Regions from separate parts of the Streptomyces sp. B1I3 genome, predicted to be linked through region 3. Evidence: riboswitches for the same ligand, from Rfam matches in the RefSeq annotation. Region 3 holds a riboswitch; each other region holds the start of a gene.
What was found. A riboswitch is a leader RNA that binds a small molecule or an ion and turns the genes downstream of it on or off. The one in region 3 is predicted to bind S-adenosylmethionine.
Positions count from the first base shown of each region.

Region 1: it holds a riboswitch for S-adenosylmethionine, as region 3 does, so the genes downstream of both, thrC (threonine synthase) here and QFZ58_RS06435 (hypothetical protein) in region 3, are expected to answer to the same signal.
Region 2: it holds a riboswitch for S-adenosylmethionine, as region 3 does, so the genes downstream of both, QFZ58_RS26565 (aminotransferase class V-fold PLP-dependent enzyme) here and QFZ58_RS06435 (hypothetical protein) in region 3, are expected to answer to the same signal.

Region 1 is NZ_JAUSYD010000001.1:3,586,649-3,592,320, forward strand. It holds gene QFZ58_RS16345 (cold-shock protein) at 56-262, opposite strand; gene QFZ58_RS16350 (MoaD/ThiS family protein) at 693-968, opposite strand; gene thrC (threonine synthase) at 997-2,295, opposite strand; SAM riboswitch class I at 2,314-2,441, opposite strand; gene QFZ58_RS16360 (glucosyl-3-phosphoglycerate synthase) at 2,594-3,544, shown strand; gene QFZ58_RS16365 (trehalose-6-phosphate synthase) at 3,588-4,967, shown strand; gene QFZ58_RS16370 (IS5 family transposase) at 5,021-5,672, shown strand, end outside.
Region 2 is NZ_JAUSYD010000001.1:5,844,288-5,849,959, reverse strand. It holds gene QFZ58_RS26585 (NYN domain-containing protein) at 1-84, opposite strand, end outside; gene QFZ58_RS26580 (hypothetical protein) at 122-364, opposite strand; gene QFZ58_RS26575 (rhomboid family intramembrane serine protease) at 532-1,302, shown strand; gene QFZ58_RS26570 (Lrp/AsnC family transcriptional regulator) at 1,299-1,580, shown strand; gene QFZ58_RS26565 (aminotransferase class V-fold PLP-dependent enzyme) at 1,703-3,079, opposite strand; SAM riboswitch class IV at 3,253-3,370, opposite strand; gene trpD (anthranilate phosphoribosyltransferase) at 3,455-4,519, opposite strand; gene QFZ58_RS26555 (cytochrome bc complex cytochrome b subunit) at 4,642-5,672, opposite strand, start outside.
Region 3 is NZ_JAUSYD010000001.1:1,364,572-1,370,243, forward strand. It holds gene QFZ58_RS06420 (ATP-grasp domain-containing protein) at 1-518, opposite strand, end outside; gene QFZ58_RS06425 (family 43 glycosylhydrolase) at 562-2,016, opposite strand; gene QFZ58_RS06430 (arabinan endo-1,5-alpha-L-arabinosidase) at 1,998-2,969, opposite strand; gene QFZ58_RS06435 (hypothetical protein) at 3,234-3,650, opposite strand; SAM riboswitch class IV at 3,701-3,811, opposite strand; gene QFZ58_RS06440 (cytochrome P450) at 3,887-5,110, opposite strand; gene QFZ58_RS06445 (cytochrome P450) at 5,107-5,672, opposite strand, start outside.

The DNA.
Region 1 (5,672 bases), 2.2 Mb from region 3:
TTACGGGTACGGGCCCTGCGTGTGCGAGTGGTGTCGTCGGCCGACCGCGCCGAGCTCAGCCGACGGCGAGCTTGACCATGTCCGCCTGCGGCCCCTTCTGGCCCTGCGAGATCTCGAATTCAACTCGCTGACCCTCTTCGAGGGTGCGGTATCCGTCCATCTGGATCGCGCTGTAGTGGACGAAAACATCCGCACCACCGTCGACCGCGATGAAGCCGTACCCCTTCTCCGCGTTGAACCACTTGACGGTGCCCTGAGCCATGCCTAACTCCCCTATTACTGGCCCTTGCACAGGACCGCACTTCGCGGACCCGGGTCAAACTCACCCCCCGACAGGAGGGGGCGGCGTGCGCCGGAACGCGTCGACCGCGGCCGAATGTATCTGCCCAACTGCCCTCTGCAACAGGTCAATCGGACGAGAATTCTGGGCGCGGCTGAACGCCCGGATAGGGGTAACTCGCAGGATTCCAGGGCAACTCGGGCCCGACATAGGCCACTTATGGCGCAAGGGGTACACGCACTTTGGCCACTTCTCGTCGCGACCAGGCGCATTCTCATATGCGGGTGGCACAGGCGGCCGAGGAGGCTTCCCCAACTGTACCGTGCTCAACCATGCAGAATGACCCCCTCCGCTTCTCGCGGAGGGGGTCATCGTCACGATGCCGAGCCGGACAGGAAGTCCGGCACCCGTGTCAGCCTCCGGCCACGGCCGGGATGATCGAGACGCCGGCGCCGTCCGGCGTGGCCGCGTCCAGGCCGCCCTCGAAACGCACGTCGTCGTCGTTGACGTACACGTTGACGAAGCGGCGCAGCTTGCCCTGGTCGTCCAGCACGCGGGCGGCGATGCCCGGGTGGTCCTTCTCGAGGGACGCGATGACCTCGGACAGAACCGCACCCTCGGCCGAGACCTCGGCCTGACCGCCCGTGTAGGTGCGGAGGATGGTGGGGATACGGACCTTGACGCTCATGTGGGTGCCTTCCTTCGGTCTCGGGTGGTCAGTTGCCGGCGGCGAGGCCCGCGTCGCGGAACGCGTCCAGGCTGGGCCGGATCGTCGCCGACAGGCCGGTCGTCGGGGCGACGGCGTCCAGCGTCTTCAGTCCGTCTCCGGTGTTCAGGACGACGGTGGTCAGGGACGGGTCCAGGAGGCCCGCGTCGATCAGCTTCTTCGTGACACCGACCGTCACACCGCCCGCGGTCTCCGCGAAGATGCCCTCGGTCCGGGCCAGCAGCTTGATCGCGTCGACGATCTGCTCGTCGTCGACGTCCTCCACGGCCCCGCCGGTACGCCGGGCGATGTCCAGGACGTACGGGCCGTCTGCCGGGTTGCCGATGGCGAGGGACTTGGCGATCGTGTTCGGCTTCTGGGGCCGTACGACGTCGTGACCGGCCTTGAAGGCGGTGGAGACCGGGGAGCAGCCCTCGGCCTGCGCACCGAAGATCTTGTACGGCTTGTCCTCGACCAGGCCGAGCTTGATCAGCTCCTGCAGACCCTTGTCGATCTTCGTGAGCTGGGATCCGGACGCGATCGGGATGACGAGCTGGTCGGGCAGCTGCCAGCCCAGCTGCTCGCAGATCTCGTACGCCAGGGTCTTGGACCCCTCGCCGTAGTACGGGCGCAGGTTGACGTTGACGAAGCCCCAGCCCTCGCCGAGCGGGTCGCCGATGAGCTCCGAGCAGAAGCGGTTGACGTCGTCGTAGTTGCCCTCGATGCCGACGAGCTCGCCGCCGTACACCGCGGCCATGACGACCTTGCCCTGCTCCAGGTCGTGCGGGATGAACACGCAGGACCGGAAGCCGGCACGGGCCGCCGCGGCACCCACCGCGCCGGCGAGGTTGCCGGTCGAGGAGCAGGAGAGCGTGGTGAAACCGAACGCGCGGGCGGCCTCGACGGCGATGGCGACGACACGGTCCTTGAAGGAGTGCGTCGGGTTGCCGGAGTCGTCCTTCACGTAGAGACCGCCGGTGACGCCCAGCTCACGGGCGAGGTTGTCGGCCTTGACCAGCTTGGTGAAACCGGGGTTGATGTTGGGCTTGTCGGCGACATCGGAGGGGACCGGCAGCAGCGGCGCGTAGCGCCAGATGTTGTCGGGGCCCTCGGCAATGCGCTTCTTCAGCTCTTCGGGGGAGCCGCTCGGCAGGTCGTACGCCACTTCGAGCGGCCCGAAACAGGACGCGCAGGCGAAAATCGGACCGAGTTCGAAACGCTCGCCGCATTCGCGGCAGGAAAGCGCTACGGCGGGACCGAGGTCCACGGCGGAAGAATCGGTGTTGGCTGCAACTGTCTGCACGGCCATGATGGCGGAGGCCCTTTCTCCTCATCTTCCTCGCGACGTATTTCGCCGCAAGACGGAATTGGCACCTTCCCCACCGTGACCTCGCGGTCGGCAGGAGGGTTGCCGGGACTTCAACGGGCCGTTCCCTCAGTCCCTCTGGATGAGCGCTGTGGCACCGGATCGAGGACCCGGGCATTTGTCTGCGGACCCACCCCGACGTGCGAGGCTCATCCGCGTTGCTCAGACTGTAACCGACACATCGGACGGTCGAACCAGTCGTCCGTACCGCGAGATGGATCACACCCAGGGAGAACCGACCGTGCTGGAAGAGATGGAACGCTGGTTGAGCAGGCGTTCCTGGTCAGCCGCCGATCGCCCGCTGGACCGGCTCGTGGCCGCCAGGACGCAGGATCCGCACCGCACGACCGTGAGCGTCGTGCTGCCCGCACTGAACGAGGAAGCGACCGTCGGAGCCATCGTCGAGACGATCCGGCGCGAGCTCATGGAACGCGTCCCGCTGGTCGACGAACTCGTGGTGATCGACTCGGGCTCCACCGACCGCACCTCCGCCGTCGCCCGCGCGGCCGGCGCGCGCGTCGTGCACCGCGACGAGATACTGCCGCGCATACCCGCCGTCCCCGGCAAGGGCGAAGTGCTCTGGCGGTCACTCCTGGTGACCGGCGGGGAGATCGTCTGCTTCGTCGACGCCGACCTCAAGGACTTCTCGCCGGACTTCGTCTCCGGCACCGTCGGCCCGCTGCTCACCGAACCCGGGGTGCACTTCGTCAAGGCCATGTACGACCGGCCGCTCCACGGCTCCGCAGGCCAGGGGGGACGGGTCACCGAGCTGATGGCCCGCCCGCTGCTCAACCTGCACTGGCCGCAGCTGGCCGGCTTCGTCCAGCCGCTCGGCGGCGAGTACGCGGTACGGCGCTCCCTGCTGGAACGGCTGCCCTTCCCTGTCGGCTACGGAGTGGAGTTGGGCCTGCTCGTCGACGCCCTGAACACGGTGGGACTCGACGCCCTGGCCCAGGTCGACGTCGGCGTGCGCAAACACCGCCACCAGGACGGCCAGGCGCTCGGCAGGATGGCCGCGACGATCTACCGCACGGCGCAGCTGCGCCTCTCCCGGGGCACCATCGTGCGGCCAGAGATCACCCAGTTCGAGCGGGGCGAGGAAGGGTTCGTACCGCACACGTACGCCGTCGACACCGAGGAGCGGCCGCCGATGCTGGAGATCTCCGAGTACGCGGCCCGCCGCGCGGCCTGAAGACCCACGTTTGGCACCCTCCGGATCGGGCTAGGTTCCGCTCATGGTCTCCGAGCACGCTGCACAGGTCCTCGTCGCGTCCAACCGCGGCCCGGTGTCGTACTCGCTCCGCGAGGACGGCTCACTCGACTCCAAGCGGGGCGGGGGCGGCCTCGTCTCCGGACTCAGCGCCGTCGAGGACAAGCTCTGGGTGTGCGCGGCCCTGAGCGACAGCGACCGCGAGGCGGTCAGGCGGGGCCTGTCCGAGCCCGGTGTGCGCATGCTCGACATCGACGCCGGCATCCATGCCGACGCGTACAACGGCATCGCGAACTCGGTGCTCTGGTTCGTGCACCACATGCTCTACCAGACCCCGGTCGAGCCCGTCTTCGATGCCGAGTTCCGGCGCCGGTGGGCGTCCTACGAGGCGTACAACCGGGCCTTCGCCGAGGCGCTCGCCGAGGAGGCGGGTGAGGGAGCCGTGGTCCTGGTGCAGGACTACCACCTCTCACTGGTGCCCGGGATGCTCCGCGAGCTCCGTTCCGACCTGCGGATCGGGCACTTCTCGCACACCCCGTGGGCACCCGTGGACTACTTCCGGCTGCTGCCCGACGACATCGGCGAACAACTGCTGCGCGGCATCCTGGGCGCCGACCGGGCCGCGTTCCTGACCCGCCGCTGGGCGGACGCCTTCATCGGCTGCTGCACGGAGATCGTCGGCGGCACCGGCGGCACCCGGATCGGCGCTCACGGGCTGGGCGCCGACGCGGACTTCCTGCGCCGCCGCTCCCGCGAGGCGGACGTGGACGAGCGGATGGAGACACTGCGGGGGCAGATCGGCGAGGGGCGGCGGACGATCGTGCGGGTGGACCGCACCGAGCTGTCCAAGAACATCGTGCGCGGGCTGCACGCCTACCGTGCCCTGCTGGAGGACCACCCGGAGTGGCGCGAACGCGTGGTGCACGTGGCGTTCGCCTACCCCTCCCGGCAGGACCTCGCGGTGTACCGCGACTACACGGCGGAGGTCCAGCGGGTCGCCGAGGCCATCAACGCCGAGTACGGCACGGACGGCTGGACCCCGGTCCTGCTCCACGTCGACGACGACTTCGCCCGCTCGCTCGCGGCGTACCGGCTGGCGGACGTGGCCCTGGTCAACCCCATCCGTGACGGCATGAACCTCGTCGCCAAGGAGGTCCCCGTCGTCTCCGACAACGGCTGTGCGCTGGTGTTGTCGCGGGAGGCCGGGGCGTACGAGGAGCTCGGCGAGGACGCGCTCGTGGTCAACCCCTACGACGTGTCGGCCACGGCGGCGGCGCTGCACGAGGCGCTGACGATGGAGCACGACGAGCGGGCGGCGCGCACCAAGCGGCTGGCCGCGGCGGCGACTTCGCTGCCGCCGCAGCAGTGGTTCCTGGATCAGCTGGACGCCTTGCGCAAGGACTAGGTCCTGTCCGGTGGGTCGGGTGACGCTGCGGCTTGGAGCTCGTTTCATGGAACATGGGGCGGGGGGATCTCTCGGATGAAGAATGGGCTCGGCTGGAGCCGCACTTGCCGACGCATCGCGGCCGTGGTGGGCGCTGGCAATGCCATCGCCGCGTGATCAACGGGATCTTGTTCAGGCAGCGGACCGGCCTTCCCTGGAGAGACCTGCCGTCTCACTTCGGCAAGTGGAAGACGGTGTACGACCGTCATCGCAGGTGGTCGGCGGACGGCACGTGGGAGAGAATCCTGCGGGCCGTCCAGACCGACGCTGATGCCGAAGGCCGGATCGACTGGAGCATGGTCAGCATCGACTCCACGACCTGCCGCGCTCATCAGCACGCAGCCGGAGCTGCAAATGGCGCCCCGAAGGTTCCGGGCCAGCGAGGCCAACCGGCTCGTCACAGATCCGGTGAGGCCCTGGGCCGCTCACGAGGCGGGCTGACCTGCAAAATTCATCTCGCTGGGGAGGGTGGGCGGCACCCACTCGGGTTCGTCATCACGCCCGGCCAGTGGGGAGACGCACCGCAGATGATTCCTGTGCTGGAAGAGATCCGGGTGCCCCGGCAAGCTGGCGGACGACCACGAACCAGACCCGATCACGTTGGGGGCGACAAGGCATACTCGTCACGCCGAAACCGGCGTCACCTGCGCAGACGCCAAATCAAGC
Region 2 (5,672 bases), 4.5 Mb from region 3:
GCCCTCGGGCAGCGGACGGTCGAGCGACTCCACGACGCCGTCGGCCGCATCGGCCGGTTCGGCGCCGCCTGTCGGCTGCTCCACCATCCATCACCCCAACATGTCTGTGCGCACGGCCCCGTCAGGAGTCGGCACCCGGCCTGTCGACCAGCTCGATCTGGTCGACCGCGTTGCACCAGCGGCAGCGCACCGACTCGATGGTCTCACTGACCACCTCGCGCTCCTCGACACTCGACTCCCCGGCCAGGTCGAGATGCACGTACTCCACGACCTTGGAGGAGCGCGTCACATCGAAACGGGTGAGATTGCCGCAGAGCGTGCAGCGCCAGCGGGTCCCGTCCGTCGGCTGGGGAACCGTCGTCATCGTTGCGTCCTCTTTCGTCGTTCGTCGAGTCTCGTGCGTACCAGGCTTCGATCTCGCGGTGCGTCGTCGAACTGCGATGTTCTGCGGCAACCCTACGGCCTTGTGGATTCCCCTCAATACGGCGAGGCGGTCCGTCCTGTTCTCCCCCGGTACGTCATGCTCTGTACGTGACCGAATGGCGGCATGTCGACTGGCGGAAGCGGGCCGGAGATGTCGCGGCGGCTGCCGCGGCGGGCAGCGGACCGGTCACGTACGGGCTCATCGCCCTGTGCAGCGCCGTCTTCCTGGTCAGCCCGCTCTCCGGGTTCGGTCTTTCCCGCGGCGGCGGCACGGACGCCTTGCTGGCCGCCCAGGCCGGGTACTTCGAACGGTGGGGCGTGATCCCCAGTGAGTTGCGGACCGGCTCCGCACACGCGCTGCTCACCCCGCTGACCGCGCTCTTCGTCCACGGCAGCTGGCTGCACCTGCTGGGCAACATGCTCTTCCTGTACGTGTTCGGCGCGATGGCCGAGGAACGCATGGGCCGTGTCGAATTCGCCTTCTTCTACGTCTGCTGCGGCTACTTCGCCCTGGTGGTCTACGCCGTCGCGCACTCCGGCTCGGACCAGACCCTGGTGGGCGCGTCGGGCGCGATCTCGGCGGTACTGGGCGCGTTCCTGTACCTCTTCCCCCGCGCCCGGGTCACCAGCCTCTTCCCGTTCCTGTTCTTCCTGCCGCTGCGCTTCCCCGCCTGGGTCGTGCTCGTCTTCTGGTTCGTACTGCAGTGGCTGGCCGCCCGGAGCGCGGGGAGCGGCCCGGGCGTGGCCTACCTCGCCCACGTGGCGGGGTTCGCCGCCGGGTTCCTCTACGCCTGGGGACGCTACCGGGGTGGGGCCCCGGTGGGAGGCTCTAGAGTGAAGTCTCCAGCCACGGCCACCGAGGGAGAAAGCCAGCCGTGATCACCGCGATCGTGCTCATCAAAACCAGCGTGGACCGGATTCCCGAGATCGCCGAGGCCATCGCCGCGCTGGACAGCGTCAGCGAGGTCTTCTCGGTCACCGGCACGTACGACCTGATCGCCATGGTCCGGGTGGCCAGGCACGACGACCTGGCCGACGTCATCCCCGGCCGCATCAGCAAGATCCCCGGCGTCGAGGGCACCGACACCCATGTCGCCTTCCGTACGTACTCGCAGCACGACCTCGAGGCGGCCTTCGCCATCGGTCTCGACGCCTGAGGCATCGGCTCGGCTCCTGAGGCGTCGACTCGGCTCCTGAGGCCCCGGGGCGGACGGCGTGCGGCTCCGGCCGGGCACGGGGCACCGCCTCACGTGCCCGGCCGGAGCCGCATCCGCTCCGGTCAGACCTGGGCCGCGCCCCGGTCCGGGACACAGCGGCCGTCCTCGGTGCGGTAGGTCCAGCGGGCGCCCGTGCGCACGAGCTCACGGACGGCCCCCAGGAAACGCTCGATGTGCTCGTCCGGGGTACCGGCCCCGAAGCTCACCCGGATGGCGTTGAGGGACCTCTCCCCCGGCTCGGCGTCCGGCGCGCCGCACTCGCCCGGGTCCTGCGCCTCGCCGCCCAGCAGGGTACGGACGAGCGGGTGCGCGCAGAACAGGCCGTCCCGCACCCCGATGCCGTACTCCGCGGAGAGCGCGGCGGCGAAGTGCGAGCTGTTCCAGCCCTCGACGACGAAGGAGATCACACCGACCCTGGGGGCCTCGTCGCCGAACAGCGAGAGCACCCGCACCTCGGGAACCTCGGCCAGGCCCTCGAGGACACGGGCCACCAGGTGCTGCTCACGCTCGACCAGCCGGTCGAACCCGGCCTCCGTCAGGGCCTTGCAGGCCGCGGCGATCGAGTAGACGCCGATGACGTTGGGCGATCCCGCCTCGTGCCGCGCCGCGGTGGTGTGCCACTCCACGTCCACCCCGCCGTCGGTGCGCCGGGCGACCTTGCGGGAGGCTCCGCCGCCCGCGAGGTACGGCTCCGCGTCCCGCAGCCAGTCGGCCCGCCCCGCGAGCACGCCCGAGCCGAACGGCGCGTACAGCTTGTGTCCGGAGAAGGCGACCCAGTCGACGTCCAGTTCGGTGATGTCCACCGGGTGGTGGGGCGCCAGCTGCGCCGCGTCGAGCACGATCCGTGCGCCGTGGGCGTGGGCGGCGGCAGCCAGCTCCTCCACCGGCCACAGCTCGCCGGTGACGTTGGATGCGCCCGTCACACAGACCAGTGCGGGCCCGTAGGGGGCGCGGCCCGCCAGCGCACGCTCCAGCGTCGCGACGGCCTGGGCCGGGGTGCGCGGGGCGTCGAGGTAGGTCACCCGGGCGTCCCGCCAGGGCAGCAGGGAGGCGTGGTGCTCGGTCTCGAACACGAACACCTGGCAGTCGGCGGGCAGTACGGCGGCCAGCAGGTTGAGGGAGTCGGTGGTGGACCGGGTGAAGACCACCTGGTCGTCCGCCCGGCAGCCGAGGAACTCCGCGACGGAGGCCCGGCTGCTCTCGAAGAGGTCGGTGGAGAGCTGGGAGAGGTAGCCGGCACCACGGTGCACGCTGCCGTAGTACGGGGCGTAGGCCGCCACGTCGTCCCACACCCGCTGGAGCGCCGGTGCGCTCGCCGCGTAGTCCAGGGCGGCATAGGTGACGTCCCCGCCCGTCACGAGCGGAACGGTGACATCCGCACCCAGAACCGGCAGCGGGGCACAAATGGACTGGTCGACGGCAGCGGTGGAGACAGACATGGCGAACTCCCGTAAAGGCAGGCGACATCCTCGCGCCGGCGGGTACGCGGCAGCACGGGGAAGGAAGGAAAAGGGGTGTGCGGAGGAGGGCGTCGCGCCCTATCGCATTCGCTTGCTCACAAGAGGCTCCCTGGGACCAGGACCCCAAGGGGTGGCGTCAAAGGACGCCGAGGGGCCCGCGCTTGCCGCAGACCTCGCTGCCTACGGCCCGGTCTTCACCCGGGGCACCCCGCCACGGACGGAGGGTTGCCGGACAGCGGGCCGGGGCCGTAGTCGCTGTCACTCATGACCTGCGCAGCATCTTGCCATACCTGCCCGCATGCGCAAGGGCGCAGTCCGCGATCCGGACTGCGCCCCGCCTCACACGGTGCCGCTTCAGGCGTGGCTCGCCGTCACCCATCGCTCCAGCGCACGCTTGGCCGCGCCGGAGTCGATCGACTCGGCGGCCCGCGCGATCCCCGCGGCGAGCTGTTCGACGAGCGTCCCCTCACCCTGGTCCAGCGCGACGAGCGCGGCGGCCGAGTTGAGCAGCACGGCGTCGCGCACCGGCCCTCTCTCCCCGTCCAGCAGCCGCCGGGCGACGTCTGCGTTGTACGAGGCGTCCGCGCCGCGCAGCGCCTCCACGGGCACCAGTTCGAGGCCGACGTCGCGCGGGTCGAACGGCTCCTCGCGGACGGTGCCGTCCCGCACGATCCAGACCCGCGAGGTCGCCGTCGTCGTCAGCTCGTCCAGGCCGTCGTCGCCGCGGAAGACGAGCGCGGAGTTCCCCCGCTCGGCGAGTACACCGGCGACGATGGGCGCCATCCTCGCGTCGGCGACCCCGATGGCCTGGGAGCGCACCTGGGCGGGATTGGTGAGCGGGCCCAGGATGTTGAAGGTGGTCTGCGTGCCCAGCTCCTTGCGGGCCCGCGCCGCGTGGCGCAGGGCGGGGTGGAACTTCACGGCGAAGCAGAAGGTGATGCCCGCTTCCTCGGCGACCTCGACGACGCGCTGCGGGGTGAGTTCGAGGTTGACGCCGAGCTTCTCCAGGACGTCGGAGGCACCGCTGGCCGAGGACGAGGCGCGGTTGCCGTGCTTGACGACCTTGGCGCCGGTCCCGGCGACGACGATCGCCGACATGGTGGAGATGTTCACCGTCTTGGCCATGTCGCCGCCCGTACCCACGATGTCGACGGTGCGGCCGGGCACGTGGACGGTGTGGGCGTGCTCGTACATCGCGCGCACGAGGCCGGTGACCTCCTGGACGGTCTCCCCCTTGGCGCGCAGCGCGACCGCGAAGCCGGCGATCTGTACGTCGGTGGCCTCGCCGCTCATGATGCGGTCCATGGCCCACGCGGTGTCCTCGGTGGTCAGGTCCTCGCCGCGCAGGAGGGGGGTCAGCACGCCGGGCCAGGTACGGGCCGCCACGCTGTCGCCGCCGTCCGGGGTCACAACGTTCATGGTCCGCTCCTGGGTCCACAGCCGATAGGGATGATGCCTCCACCCTATCCAGCCCCCGGGACGGCGAAGAGCCCCGTCCATCGGATGGACGGGGCTCCCGCTGTGGCGTTCAGCTGGGTCGATCAGTGGTGGCCGTGGCCGCTGGTGATCTCCTTGTACTCCTCGGCGGTGGGCTTGGCGATCTGGTTGCCCTCGCCGTAGTAGCTCCTGCTGAGCCTGGCCCGCAGCTTCTGCAGGGCCGACGGCTTGCGCTCGACGCCGTTCGCGTCGACCGTCGGGCCGAGTTCGAGCGGCTTGTACTGCTCGTGCGCCGTGAGCGTGTGCAGCTGCCCCGGGCTGAGCGGCTCGTGGATCTCCACGAACTCACCGTGCGGCAGGCGCTTGATGGTGCCGGACTCGCGCCCGTGCAGCACCTTCTCCTTGTCCCGGCGCTGGAGGCCGAGGCAGATCCGCCGGGTGGCGATGAACGCCAGGACCGGGCCGACGAAGAAGGCGATCCGGACGAACCAGCTGATCGCGTTGAGCGACAGGCTGAAGTGGGTCGCCCAGATGTCGTTGCCGCCGCCGATCAGCATGACGAAGTAGATCGTCACCCAGGCGACACCGAGCGCCGTACGCGTCGGGGCGTTGCGCGGCTTGTCCAGGATGTGGTGCTCGCGCTTGTCCCCGGTGATCCAGGACTCGATGAACGGGTAGAGCGCCAGCGCGGCGAGGATCACGCCGAACAGGACCAGCGGGATGAGTACGCCCAGGACCAGCGTGTGGCCCCAGAGGTTGATCTCCCAGCCGGGCATGACCCGGACGAAGCCTTCGGCGAATCCCATGTACCAGTCCGGCTGGGCGCCCGTGGACACCTGGTCGGGACGGTAGGGGCCGAGCGCCCAGATCGGGTTGATCGAGGCGATGGCCGCGATGATCGAGATGAAACCGAAGACCAGGAAGAAGAACCCGCCGGCCTTGGCCATGTACACCGGCAGCAGGGGCATGCCGACGACGTTCTTGTTCGTCTTGCCCGGTCCGGCGAACTGCGTGTGCTTGTGGAAGAAGACCAGGATGAGGTGGCCGACCACGAGCCCGAGCATGATGCCCGGCAGCAGCAGGATGTGGATCGAGTAGAACCTCGCGATGATGTCGGTCCCGGGGAACTCCCCGC
Region 3 (5,672 bases):
CGTCCGAAGGTGGCGTACTGCGATCCTGTCCGTATCCGGCCGTCGAGCAGAAAGAGCCGGAACTCCCGTGTCCAGATGACCACTTCGCTGAGCTGCACCAGCGAGTCGCCCAGCGGTGCCGGACGTGCCGGGTGTGCGAGAGGTCCCGGGAGTGCGCCACCGTTCTCGTACACGGCGGCGGGAAAGCTCTTGTCGGTGGGAGGCTTCGCGAAGAACGGGCCGTCGGCGCGGCGCGCCACGGAGAGCGGGACGCTCTCGACCCGGCGTCCGGTGAACGCGTGGGGCAGGCTGTCCAGCCACCTCTCCCCCGGCTCCAGCAGGGAGATTCCGAGGGGGCCGACGACGCCGGAGGCGAAGTGCGGGCCGCCGTAGTAATGCGCGCCCTCGTTCACCGGCGGCCGCTCCGGGACGCCGCACCGCGGCAGGACCATGACGTCCATGCCGCGCTCCCGCGCCGCCCCCGCCAGCAGTCCGGCCGTGGTGGAGCGGTGAGGAGCGAGTGCGAGGAGCGCGGCCATGACACCGCAGCGTACGGGTCCGCGCCCGCACGCTGCGGCGTGTTCAGGCGGCCGGTGTCAGCTTCCACTGCTGGCAGGTGTTGTTCAGCCAGCTCCACTGCCGTACGTCCGCGCCGTCGGCCGTCGAGCAGCCCGCCACGTCGGCCACCTTCCCGGTGGCCTGGTTGACGATGCGCACCCATCCTCCCGCCGCGGTGGTGAGGAAGCGGAAGCGCTGGCAGGTGTTGTCGAGCCACGACCACTGACGCAGGTCGGCGCCGTCGGCGGCGGAGCAGTCCGCCGTGTCCAGCACCTTGCCCGTCGCGACGTTCACCAGCCGGCTGGTGTCGTCGCCGCGGTCCTCGACACGCCATTTCTGCTGTGCGCCGCCGTTGCACGTCCACTGCCGCACGTCGGCCCCGTCGGCCGTCGAGCCACCGCTCACGTCGAGACACTTCCCGGTGGCCCGGCTGACGACGGTGTAAGCGGCCGGGGTGGCCGCCGTCTCCCCGGAAGGCCCGGCCGCCGTCGTACCGAGGCCGACGGGAGTGCCGAGGTTCGGGGTGCCGTCGGCGTTCCAGGTGAACTTCTGCGCCCTCGTCGTCCGTCCGTTGTCGCAGCCGTCGGACGCCGAGTCGTTGGCGTGGTAGACGATCCAGCTCTCCGTTCCGTCGGGCGAGGTGAAGAAGCCGTTGTGGCCCGGCCCGTAGACCCCGGCGGCGTCGTTCCGCTGGAAGACCGGGGTGGACTTCTTCGTCCACGAGGACGCGGAGCGCGGGTCGGAACCGGTCAGTGTGAGCTGCCCCAGTGTGTAGTCGGGGGTCCAGCAGCCGCTCGCGGAGTAGACGATGAACGTCTTCCCGCCCCGCTGGAGCACCTCGGGCCCCTCGTTGACCGTGCCCCCCGACTTCTCCCAGCCATGGCCGGGCGTCGAGATCGTCGAGAAGGAGCCGCTCAGCGTGTACGGATTCGACATCGGCGCGATGACGAGGTTCTGCGTGCCGCCGCCGCTCGCGCTGCCCAGCAGGTACAGGGACCCGTCGACCGTGAGCACGCTCGGGTCGAGCATCCAGCCGCTGCCCAGCTGGTTCCTGTACGTGTAGGGCCCCATCGGGTCCGGGCCCGCGCTCTCCAGCACGTGTACGCGCTGCGTGGGGTTGTAGTCGGTGACGTTCTGGCCGGCCACGTAGTACAGGTACCAGCGGTCGCCCGACCGGTGCAGTTCGGGGGCCCAGATGTTGCAGCAGCGGGAGGCCGCGTCGCCCTGCCACACCTGCACGCTCGGCGCGGTCGCGAGGCCGGCCAGTGTCGGCGACTTCCGCATGGTGATGACGTCGGTCCAGCTCGTCGACACCAGGTGGTAGTTGCCGTCGTGGTACGAGATCCAGGGATCGGCGCCCTTCTGCGCCTTGACCGGGTTGGTGTACGGACGACCCTCGGCCGCCGACGCCGATGCCGGCTGCCCCAGGGCCGCCGCCAGCAGGAGGGCGCTCAGCAGGATCAGTAGGCGACGGGCCATCCGCTGCTCCAGTTCAGTAGGTTGACGCCGAGCTTCGGGGTGCCGTTGTCCTGGCCGTCGTAGTAGTGGTAGACGAGCAGGTCGCCGTCGGAGTCGGCCAGGATCGACTGGCCGCCGGGGCCGATGTAGCGGCCGTGCGACTCCATGACGGGTGTGCCGCCGTTGCTGAGCATGCTGACGCCGTTGCGGTCCTTGTAGGGGCCGGTGACGCTGGTGGCCCGGCCCACCTTGATCTTGTACGTGGAGCTGGTGCCCGCGCAGCAGGTGTCGTAGGAGGCGAAGAGGTAGTAGTAGCCGTTGCGCTTCACGACCGAGGGCGCCTCGACGGCCTTGGTGCCGGTGGGCCGGGAGGCGAGCGAGCGGCGGGCCGTGTCGCCGGAGTGCTGCTTCCCGGTCGACGGGTCGATGCGGATCATCTTGATCCCGGTCCACCAGGAGCCGAAGGAGAGCCACCACGCGCCGTCGTCGTCCACGAAGAGGTTGGGGTCGATGGCGTTGTAGTCGCTCGACGAGTTCGACGTGTACACGATGCCGTAGTCGCTCCAGCTGCCGGCCTGGCCGGTGGTGGAGCCGGCCAGACCGATGGCCGAGGTGTTGCTGCCGAAGGACGAGACGGCGTAGTACATCAAATACTTGCCGTTGCGGTACGAGATGTCCGGGGCCCAGGGGTCGGAGGCCGAGGAGTAGTTCTTCCACCAGCTCGGCTTTGTGGTGAAGGCGTTGCCGGAGCGGCCGAAGGCCGTGCGGTCGGTGGAGGTGCGGAGCTGGAGGCCCTCCCCGGTGGAGTAGAGCAGGTACAGGCCGGACGAGCTGCGGACCATGCTGGGGTCGTGGACGACGATGTCACCGCTGACCACGCCGGGGTTGGGGTAGGCGGACGCGCTGCCTGGCACGAGGGCCAGCAGAAGGGCGACGGGCAGGGCGGCGAGGGTTCTTCTCGGGATGCGGCTCATGAGCACTTCCTTGGTCGTGATCCGGGGGGGGGCCGGGGGCGCTCGGGCAGTCACCACGGAGGGCACACGAGTTGCCATGCACCTGCCATGTGGACGTTCGAGATGCCGAATGGCGATCGGGAGCTCGGACGGGACCGTAGAATCGAACGCACCTTGCGTCAACGGATCGCGCACGTTCGGCGCGCGCGTCAGGAGAAAAATGCGATGGCGTCCGGAATACCGAACCGGACGCCGTCGCAGCGTGGCCGGGACCACCTGACGGAACTACAGACCGTAGGTGAAGTCCCCGCGCCCGGAGTCCGTGCGCCGCGAGGCCGGGGCGACGGTCGCGCACAGGGGGCCGCCCTCGGTCCCGACGTTCACCAGCCCGGTCGCCTCGCCGTCGAGGCCGACGAACCGCAGGGCGTGCCAGCGCGGCAGCCAGAACACACGGCCCCGGTGCCCCGCCAGCAACTCCCGCAGGTCGGTGGGTGCGTGCATCCACACCGCGGGGAGCTCCTCCGCGTGATCGAACGCCGCCCGCAGACCCAGCCAGCCGTCGTCACGCACGTCGCCGGAGGTCAGCAGCAGTTCGACGGCCCGCCCGGGCTCCTGGACACACTTCTTGGCGTGGATCCAGTGGACGTGGTGGCCGGGTGCGTACATGGTGCAGCCGTCGCGGTGGTCGAGGTGAGGGAGCACGGCCGTCGCCTGCCTTCCGGGGTCGTGGACCCCGGGGGCCCGTCCCCGGTGGTCCGCTGTTCCCCGCGCGGTGCCGCGCGGGGCAGGTCGTCACCCGGAGCACCCGCAGCGGAGCGGGGTGCCGTCCAGCCAGCCGGGGCTTTCCACTGGAACTCATGACCCGTCAAAAGCGTAACAGCAGCCGAGACGGCGTCACGGCGTGCGCAACGTCCCCGTGACACCGGCCACATGACGCCTCAGCCGTGCAGGAGCACCGGGAACGCCTCCATGTCGTTCTGCGTCATCACCGGCAGCTTGCGGATCTCGTCGTCGGGTATCGCGAGCTTCATGTCCGGGAACCGGCCGAACAGCGCGCGCAGCGCGATACCGGCCTCCACCCGGGACAGCGCGGCTCCGGGGCAGATGTGGGGGCCGTGCCCGAAGGTCATGTGCCGGATGGGCGCCGGCCGGGTGACGTCGAAGGCGTCGGCGTCCTCCCCGTGCTGCGCGGTGTCCCTGCCGATGGCCCGGTAGGAGATCACGACCCCCTCCCCTGCGGCGATCGTCTGCTCGCCGACCTGGACGTCCTCGGTCGCGAACCGCATCAACAGGTGGGTGGTGGGGGTGTCCCAGCGCAGCGTCTCCTCGACCACCGACTCCCAGGAGACCTCCCCTTCCAGGACCTTCTCCAGCTGGTCCGGGTGGGCGAGCAGCGCGCGTACGGCGTTGAGGATGAGCCCGATCGTGGTCTCGTGCCCGGCGGCCACCATCGCCTTGAGGTTGCCGACGACCTCCTCCTCGGTGAGCGGCTCCCCGCCCTCCTCGGCCGTGATCAGCGCGCTGGTGAGGTCGTCCGTGGGGCGCGCCGTCTTCTCACGTACCAGTTCGGCGTAGAAGACATCCAGCTCCGCGAGCAGTGCCAGCCGCTCCTCCTGCGGGGTGAGCATGGAGAAGAAGGCCTTGTACTGCCGTGTCAGCATGGGGTGCAGGGACCGGTCCACCCCCATCAGCAGGCCGACCACCCGCATCGGAAGGGGCTGCGCGAAGACGGCCTTGAGGTCGACGACACCGTCCCTGCCCTGCTCGGCGAGCGCGTCCAGCAGTTCCTCGGTGAACCTCTCGATGTCCGGGCGGACCGCCTCCAGCCGGCGCGGGGTGAGCGCCTGGGAGGTCTTGGTCCGCAGCCGCCGGTGCTCCTCCCCGTCCACGGTGAACATGGAACGTCCGGCGTCGATCATGCCGATCAGCGGCCACTCGTGGGTCACCTCACCGCTGCGCCAGAGCCCCCACGCGTCCAGGTTCTTCACCAGCCGGTTGTCGACCAGGAGTTGGCGTGCCTCCGCGTGCCGGGTGACGGTCCACGCCGGCACGCCGAGGAGCTCGATGCGGGTGAGTGGTTCGGCTCGGCACAGCTGTTCGGTCTCTCCGTCGAGGTCCTGGACCATGGGGTCGATGACGACGGTGGCGTGCGGGCAGGTCACAGCAGGTCTCCTGTCGTACGTACGGGGGCGAACCGGACGGGCAGCGCGTTCATCCCGCGCAGGAAGGCGGACGGCCGGCGGACCAGGTCCTCGGCGGGGACGGCGAGCCGGAGATCGGGCAGCCGGTCGAGGAGGACCTCGATACCGGTACGGGCGATCGTCTCGGCGATCTCCTGGGCGGGGAAGGGGCAGCGGTACTCACCGTGGCTGAACGCCAGGTGCGAGCCGTTGCTCGCGTGGTGGGCGCCTCCCAGGTCCTGCCGTACCGACGGGTCGGTGTTGGCGGCCCCCAGGCCGAGGAGGAGCATGTCACCGGCCCGGATCGTCCGTCCGCCGAGCCGGGTGTCCCGGACCGCCCAGCGGCCGGCGAGGATCTGCGTCGGGCTCTCCTCCCACAGCACTTCGTTCATGGCCTCGCCGACGCTGCGCCGGCCGCCGGAGAGGGAGTCGGCGAACTGGTCCTCGGTGAGCATCAGCCGCAGGGAGTTGCTGATCCAGTCGGCGGTGGTGAGGTGCCCGGCGGCCGTGACGGCCATCAGGTCGAGTGCGTACTCCTCGTCCG